Regions from separate parts of the Bacillus sp. FSL K6-3431 genome, predicted to be linked through region 1. Evidence: riboswitches for the same ligand, from Rfam matches in the RefSeq annotation. Region 1 holds a riboswitch; the other holds the start of a gene.
What was found. Region 1 has a riboswitch for S-adenosylmethionine ahead of MHB53_RS22815 (aliphatic sulfonate ABC transporter substrate-binding protein). Riboswitches for the same ligand answer to the same signal wherever they lie in the genome.
Positions count from the first base shown of each region.

Region 1 (4,236 bases):
AAAAAGCAATTCAGCGGGAATTCATAGGCACTTCTTGGCAACGTTGCACTGTCCATTTTAAACGGAATATCATTGAACGATTGCCAAAAAAAGAATCAAAACAAATAATCGCTGACATGAGGCGCATCTTTAATAGTATTTCAGTAGAAGAAGCTCGCCAATATAAAGAGCAATTTGTCGATAAATATGAAGAAGAAGCAAAGGTCCAGAAAGCAATTGAAATTTTAGAGGATGGCTTCGAAGATGCCATTCAATTTCTCAACCAGCCTTCTCGTTATCATCGTTATCTAGCGAGCACAAATTCACTTGAAAGGCTTAATCAGGAGGTTCGCAGGAGAGAAAGAGTCATACGTATCTTCCCGAATAATCAATCTGCATTTCGACTTATCGGTGCAATACTAATGGATTATGAAAACAGAGAACGAAGCGGAAAAAAGAGTTTATAAAATGACAATTTCATCAAGTGAAAAGGGGGTACCCCCTTTTCACTTGATGAAATAAAATAGCCAACTATAACTAAATATCATAAAGAAAACATTGTAAACTAAATTACACAATTGTCTGGACTTGACTAGTAAATCACGTGAGTGGCTCATAAAATAGCCGAGTGGCCAGTAAATCACGTGAGTGGCTCATAAAATAGCTGAGTGGCCAGTAATAGTCGATATTAACTAGTTATAGTTGTGCGAGTATGCTAGTAATTGTACTCGAACTATCAGTAAATTGCCCTACCGACGGTCAGTAAGATTGGATCACGCTAGGCAGTAATAGATTCATTCCGAATATATTTGCCTTAAGGGCTACATGAATCAGTATTATTAATCACAACCCAAAAGTTCTTGGAGTCTCTTTTTTTGACAACTCTTATAATTGTGAGTATAATCACAATTATTGAATTTCACATTTGCTACAAACATAGGAGTGACCCAATATAATGAGCGACGTTTCATTTGACACTATGGCAGTGCATCAATCACAAAAACAAAATAAAAACTTTACAGCGAAGGTTTCGCCTATTTATCAAACATCGTCATTTGCTTTCCAAAACCTCGACGAATTGGAAAGTTATTTTGAAGGAGAGACGCCATACTTGTATTCGAGATATGGAAATCCGAATACGGATGAACTCGGAGCAGCAGTAGCAACATTAGAAGGAGCAGAATCTGGTGTTGCTGCATCATCAGGTATGTCTGCGATTCTGGCTGGATTACTTGCGGTCGTTAAACACGGGGATCATATTATCGCATGTGAGGATTTGTACGGGGGTACGTATCATCTATTGTCCGAGGAATTAAAAAACTTTGGTGTAGACGTTACATTTGTCTCATTTTCTAATGAAGCTGAGGTATTGTCAGCGATCCGCCCTAATACTAAGTTACTTTATACGGAAAGTATTACAAATCCATTTTTAAGAGTAGAAAATATTACTACACTTGTAAAAATTGCTAAAGAATATCAATTGTGTTCGATGGTTGATAATACGTTTGCAACCCCATACTTGCTTCAGCCTTATAAAGCTGGAGTAGATCTCGTTGTTCATAGTGCAACAAAATATCTCGGTGGACATAGTGATGTGTCGGCTGGCGTGATTGTTGGAACAGAAGAACTTGTGAAAAAGGCGCGACAAAAAATTGTCAACTTAGGTGGAAATTTAAGTCCATTTGAAGCTTGGCTTACATGCAGAGGAGTAAAGACACTCGCTTTGCGTATGGAAAAACAATCAGCTAATGCACAATCTGTGGCAGACTTTCTTGAAAATAATGAAAATGTTAAAAAGGTATTTTATCCAAAAGCGGTTTCTAAATATGGAAACGGAGCTGTAGTAACTGTTGAATTGGCTAAACAATGTGATATTCGCTTGTTTTTCTCTACACTTGGCTGGATTAAAATTGTGCCTTCTTTAGGTGGAGTTGAGACAACTGTTTCTTATCCATTTGGTACTTCACATCGAAACTTACCTCGCGAGTCCCAAGAGAAGCTTGGAATAAATAAAAGTGTCGTTCGTATCTCAATTGGTATCGAAAATGAGCAAGATATTATTATTCAACTACAGCAGGCTATTGCTAAAGCAGTGAACAATTGAAATTGGATATATTGCATTAATTTTCTAAAAATCATTTGACAGCAACAAAACAATCGTTTATACTGCAATACATGGTCAACGAATAAGTATTTGACAATTAAATGTAATCTCTTATCGAGAGTGGCGGAGGGAATAGGCCCTGTGAAGCCCGGCAACCTGCAAACATTATTATGTTTGAGAAGGTGCTACATCCTACAGATCATTGATCTGGAAGATAAGAGGAGGAATCGTATATAACGCCCTCTTCTTAGGAAGGGGGCTTTTTTATGTTTATTTTAAAAAGGTACAAATGCTATATAAAAGGAAAAATGCAAATAGAAGGAACCACTAAACGCCATTTCCGGTGGCAAAGAGGTTCTTATCTATCATGTATAAAGTTAAACCAAGTAATATTATGTGATTAATTATATAAGTGGGGGGATTTCAAATGAAATCATGGACTATTAAAACATTATTAATCTTTACATTAGCGGTTGCGTTAGCAGCTTGCTCTGCAAATGCAAGTGAAGAGCCGGGTAAACCGAAAAAAATAATTCTAGATTATGCACATTATTCGCCAACAAGTCTTGTTTTAAAAGAAAAAGGCTTTGCTGAAAAGTTGTTCGAAGAGGAAGGGATTGAAGTCGAGTTTGTTTTAAGTCATGGAAGTAATAAAGCCCTTGAGTTCTTAAATTCCAAAAGTGTTGATTTTGGATCATCTGCTGGAGCAGCAGCACTAATGGCGAAAGCGAAAGGTTCTCCAATTGAATCTGTATATATTTATTCTAAACCTGAATGGACAGCGCTTGTTTCTACTGACAAAACAATTACAGCAGTTGAAGATTTAAAAGGGAAAAAAGTAGCGGCAACATTAGGAACAGATCCTTATATATTTTTATTAAGAGCGCTAGAAGATAGTGGTCTATCTGCAAAAGATGTGGAAATCGTCAATTTACAGCATGGAGATGGTGCAGCAGCACTTCTTGCAGGTGAGGTTGATGCCTGGGCAGGACTAGATCCACATATGGCTCGTGTAGAAAAGGAAGTCGGAGCTAATCTCTTCTTCAGAAATCCGGATTTTAACACATATGGCGTATTGAACGTTCGTGAAGATTTTGCGAAAAAGTATCCTGATTATGTGAAAAAAGTAATTGAAGTATATGAACAAGCGCGCTTATGGGCGATTGATAATCCAGAAGAAACGGCAGAAATTTTAGCAAAAGAAGCACAAATTGATTTAGATGTAGCAAAAATTCAGCTTGAGCGTAATGATTTTTCTACTTCGGCACCGGGAGATGATCAAAGGGATGTGATTCAAGCAGCTGGTGATGTGCTCAAATCGGAAGGTATCATTGAATCTAAAACAAATATTGAAAAAGTCGTAGATGACTTAATTAACTCAAGCTATTTCGATGCTGATAGAGAATAAATTTGTTTATAATTGATAGTTGATTTTAGGACATATGTCTTGCTCCAGCGCTTACGCATTTAATTTCAATAAGTAAAGGGCGGTAATGAAGATGAGTGAAAGAAGCGAAACAATTGGAGTTGCAGTGGGAAAGCCGAAGACGCGCTTGACTGAAAATTCTCTATGGAAAAATAATGAGAAATGGTTATTAGGAAGTATTATTCCTTTCGTTCTATTAATTTTTTGGGAGGCAGCAGCGAGAGTTGGACTAATTGAAGCTCATCTGTTACCAGCACCAACTAGGATCGTGCAAGAAATTTTCGAAATGGGCGCAGCAGGTACACTCTTCGGTCATGTTGGAACAACGGTGTTTAGAGTTGCGGCAGGTTTCTTACTCGGAACGATAGCTGCGGTCTTGTTTGGGTCAGCAGTAGGATATTTTACTGTATTGGAAAAACTAATGGATCCGCTTATACAGGCATTTCGGTCGATTCCATCACTTGCGTGGGTGCCCCTGTTTATCCTCTGGATGGGAATTGGTGAATCTTCAAAAGTGGTATTAATCGCTGTCGGTGTTTTTTTTCCAGTCTATTTGAATATTGTTTCTGGGATTCAAGGAGTAGATCGAAAACTAATTGAAGTTGGGAAAATTTATGGATTCACTTCAACTGAAACGTTGAGAAAAATTATTCTTCCAGCTTCCTTACCATCATTCCTAGTTGGCTTACGGAGTGGCATGGGGCTTGGCTGGATGTTCGTTGTTGCT
Region 1 is NZ_JBBOCT010000001.1:4,815,146-4,819,381, forward strand. It holds gene MHB53_RS22805 (IS256 family transposase) at 1-446, shown strand, start outside; gene MHB53_RS22810 (trans-sulfuration enzyme family protein) at 935-2,083, shown strand; SAM riboswitch class I at 2,192-2,304, shown strand; gene MHB53_RS22815 (aliphatic sulfonate ABC transporter substrate-binding protein) at 2,511-3,491, shown strand; gene MHB53_RS22820 (ABC transporter permease) at 3,577-4,236, shown strand, end outside.

Region 2 (4,236 bases), 110 kb from region 1:
ATAGTTTTGCTTTCTCTATAATATCCGCTGGGATTTTCTCGTAATCAGGAAGAAAGTGATTTTCGGCAGTGAGTGGCATCATTTCCATATGGACTTTCGCTAATGCTGCACCTGACCAATAATCCGGATAGCCTGGATCAGGGACAAGCATTGTATCTCCAGGATTTAAAAGACATTGCGGTAATTCGACGAGTCCAGCCTTTCCACCAAATAAGATAGCTACTTCTGTTTCGGAATCTAAATGTACGCCATATTCACGTTGATAAAATTGAGCCACCGCCTGTTTGAGTTCAGGCTTACCTCGAAAGGCGGGATATCGGTGATTGCTTGGCTTGTCGCCCGCTAATTTTAATCGATCTACAATATGGTTTGGAGTAGGTAAATCGGGATTGCCCTGTCCAAGATTAATTACATCATGTCCATCAGCAATCGTACGATTCACTTTTTGGACGAGTGATGCAAAAAACTGTTTTGGTAATTGTTTTAAAATATCTGAAGTATCGAATTTTTTCAATGTAGCACCTCAATAATCATGATAGGATTTCTCTTTCAATTATAGCTTAAAATGTTATAACGAAATATAATGTTTGTAAAGTACAGAATCTTTAAGGGGGAATTATGTATGAATTGGAAAATTGGCTGTATCCAAATGGACATAGCATTTGGAGAACCAAAGAAAAACTTTAAGCTTGCAGAACAATGGTTTGAGAAAGCAGCAAAGGAAAAATGTACCGTTATTGTATTGCCTGAATTATGGACAACTGGATATGATTTAGGGCGTCTTGATGAAATTGCCCATGATGATGGAGAAGATGTCATTTTATTTTTACAAGAACAAGCGAAGAAACATAACTTTCATATAGTAGGAGGTTCCGTAGCTAAACAAACGGATAATGGTGTGAAAAATACGATGTATGTCATTGATAAAGAAGGGCAACTTGTGCATGAATATAGTAAGCTTCACTTGTTCCAGCTGATGGATGAACATTTACATTTACAAGCAGGGGATGACGTACCGACCTTTACTTTAGAAGGAGAAGAGGCAGCAGGTTTTATATGTTATGATATTCGGTTTCCAGAATGGTTACGTAAACCAGTTTTAGAAGGCGCGAAAGTCTTGTTCGTAGTAGCTGAATGGCCAGCACCAAGACTAGACCATTGGCAAATACTATTAAGGGCACGTGCGATCGAAAATCAAAGTTATGTCATTGCTTGTAATCGAGCAGGGCAAGATCCGAATAATGTATTCGCTGGTCATTCGATGATTATTGACCCGTGGGGGGAAATAATTGCTGAGGGTGGAAATGAGGAAGAGCTTGTAATAGGCGACATTAATCCACAGGAAATAGAGGGAATCCGCAATCGAATTCCTGTTTTTGCTGACCGCCGTCCAAAGTATTATTGACAAGGGAGTTGTCTTCCTAGATAATAAGTATAATAAATTTAATATCTCCTACTTATCAAGAGAGACCGAGGGATCAGGCCCAATGACGTCCAGCAACCACCTATGGGAAAAGGTGCTAATTCCTGAGGAATGATATCATTCTTAGAGATAAGTCGAAACTTAATATTAATTTTCGATGCCTCTTTCAATGGAAAGAGGCATATTTATTTTGAAGTAGCAAAGAGGTGGGAATCATGATAGCAATAAGCAATTTAACGAAACAGTATCAAACAAACAAAGGAATGGTCACCGGCGTTGACAATGTTTCATTAACTGTTGATAAAGGGGAAATTTTCGGGATCGTTGGCTATTCAGGTGCAGGAAAAAGTTCCCTTATCCGTTGTATGAATTTACTAGAGACTCCAACATCGGGCTTAGTTAAGGTTGATGGCTTGGAATTAACAAAGCTTTCGTCAAATGACCTTCGTAAAGCACGATTAAAAATTGGGATGATTTTTCAGCACTTTTATTTAATTAGTTCTAAAACCATAATTGAAAACATCACTTTCGCTTTAAAAGCTGCTACATATCCAAAAGTAGATCAAAAAAAGAGAGCAGAAGAATTGCTTGAAATGGTAGGTCTTGCTGACAAGAAGGATGTATACCCAGCGCAATTAAGCGGTGGACAGAAGCAACGTGTCGGTATTGCTAGGGCACTTGCGAATAATCCTTCTGTATTATTATGTGACGAAGCAACTTCAGCGTTAGATCCAAGTACAACAAAATCTATATTGGCTTTATTGAAAAAGATAAACAAAGAACTAGGTTTAACGATTGTGCTAATTACGCATGAAATGGCGGTAGTGAAAGAGATTTGTGATCGGATGGCTGTCATGCAAGATGGACGAATTATCGAACAAGGCCAAGTATATGATATTTTTGCCACTCCTGAAACTGAACTTACTAGGCAATTTATTGGTGATGTTCTTCAACTGGATATACCTGAGAAATTGCTCAAGCAATGTACAGGCACCGTCGTTAAAATTCAGTTCAAAGGTTCAAAAGCAGGGGAAACAGTTGTTTCAGATATGCTACAGCGTCACCAAGTAAAAGGCAACTTTTTGCATGGGAACATTGAGTATATCCAAGAAGAACCTTTAGGGATTTTTATTATGGAATTGATTGGCGAGAAAAATGAAGTTGTGAATGCTATTCAATATTTACAAGAAAGAATTGGAAATGTAGAGGTGGTGACACATGGTGCTTGAGCATATGATTGAAATGTTACCAGACCTGAATAAAGCTTTCTTTGAAACGCTTTACATGGTCGCAATTTCACTTATTGTCTCGGTTATTTTTGGACTACCTTTAGGAATTCTTTTATTTATGACCGACCAAGGAATGTTGCTAGAAAAAAAGCTTGTTAATTCAATTTTAGGCTTTATCGTGAATTTAATCAGGTCTATTCCGTTTATTATTTTGCTTGTCTTACTTATTCCTTTAACAAAGCTAATTGCAGGCGGGGTAATTGGTCCTACCGCTGCGTCTGTTTCTTTGTCTGTTGCAGCTATTCCGCTTTTTGCAAGAATTGTAGAAACAGCTCTTCGAGAAATAGATAAGGGCGTGATAGAAGCTGCTATTTCTGTAGGAGCAACACCGTGGATGATCATCAAAGATGTTCTCATTACGGAAGCAAAGCCGGGTATTATTCAAGGTACGACGCTCACAGCGATTAGTTTAGTTGCATACTCAGCGATGGCTGGAACGCTTGGCGGAGGTGGAATCGGTGATTTAGCTATTCGCTATGGGTATTACCGCTATGATACAGTCATCATGTTCACAACTGTAATTGTTTTAGTTATTTTGGTTCAAATTATCCAATTTGCGGGAGATCGTTGGGCCAAGTTAGCAAATAAAAGATAAACATCAGGGGGAATATACAAATGAAAAAGTGGTTTATTGCACTTACGATTATTTTAGCAGTCGGGGTTCTTGCTGCTTGCGGCGGAAAAGATAATGCGGGGCCGAAAGAAGATACGAAAAATATTACCATTGGAGCGACAGCAGGGCCATTTACAGATATGGTAACGAAAGCAATCCAGCCAGGTCTTGAAGAGAAAGGCTATAAAGTAAAAGTAGTAGAATTCAGCGATTATATTCAGCCGAATAACGCATTATCTACCGGTGAAATCGATGCTAATGTATTTCAAAATTTAGTGTACATGGAAACATTTGCTGAACAAAATAAGCTGGAGCTTTCAGAAGTAATTACCGTGCCAACCTCACCAATGGTCATTTTTTCAAATAAATTCAATTCTCTAGATGAGATTACTGATGGTGCAACATTAGCCTTACCAAACGATCCAACAAATATGGGAAGGGCGTTATTGATTTTAGAACAAGAAGGTTTGATTACTCTTAAGGACGATGTAAGCCACTTAACAATTTCCGAGAAAGATATAAAAGACAACGTCAAAAATATTAAATTCCAGCCACTTGAAGCAGGTCAGCTTCCACGTGCGGTAGAAAGCACAGATATGGCAGCAGTTCCAGGAAACTTTGCGTTTGCAGCGAAGATGAATACTGACGAAGGTATTGCAATCGAAGATATGAAAGATGTCTTCAGAAATCGTGTAGTAATTGACACGAAAAATGTGGATGCCCAGTTTGCGAAAGATATGAAAGAAGTAGTAGAATCTAAAGGATTTGAAGATGTAATTGATAAAGAATTTGTAGGTTTCACGAAACCTGAGTGGATGGAATCTCGATAAAAAAAGCGCCCACCTATCCGAATTAGTAAAAACTAATCGAGAACAGGTGGGCATTTTTTAATCTAGAAGTTTTGATGAAAA
Region 2 is NZ_JBBOCT010000001.1:4,928,611-4,932,846, forward strand. It holds gene MHB53_RS23500 (pyridoxal phosphate-dependent aminotransferase) at 1-514, opposite strand, end outside; gene MHB53_RS23505 (carbon-nitrogen family hydrolase) at 623-1,405, shown strand; SAM riboswitch class I at 1,455-1,559, shown strand; gene MHB53_RS23510 (methionine ABC transporter ATP-binding protein) at 1,639-2,652, shown strand; gene MHB53_RS23515 (methionine ABC transporter permease) at 2,642-3,307, shown strand; gene MHB53_RS23520 (MetQ/NlpA family ABC transporter substrate-binding protein) at 3,328-4,155, shown strand.
Region 2: linked by a shared signal. The riboswitch ahead of MHB53_RS23510 (methionine ABC transporter ATP-binding protein) and the one ahead of MHB53_RS22815 (aliphatic sulfonate ABC transporter substrate-binding protein) in region 1 are both predicted to bind S-adenosylmethionine.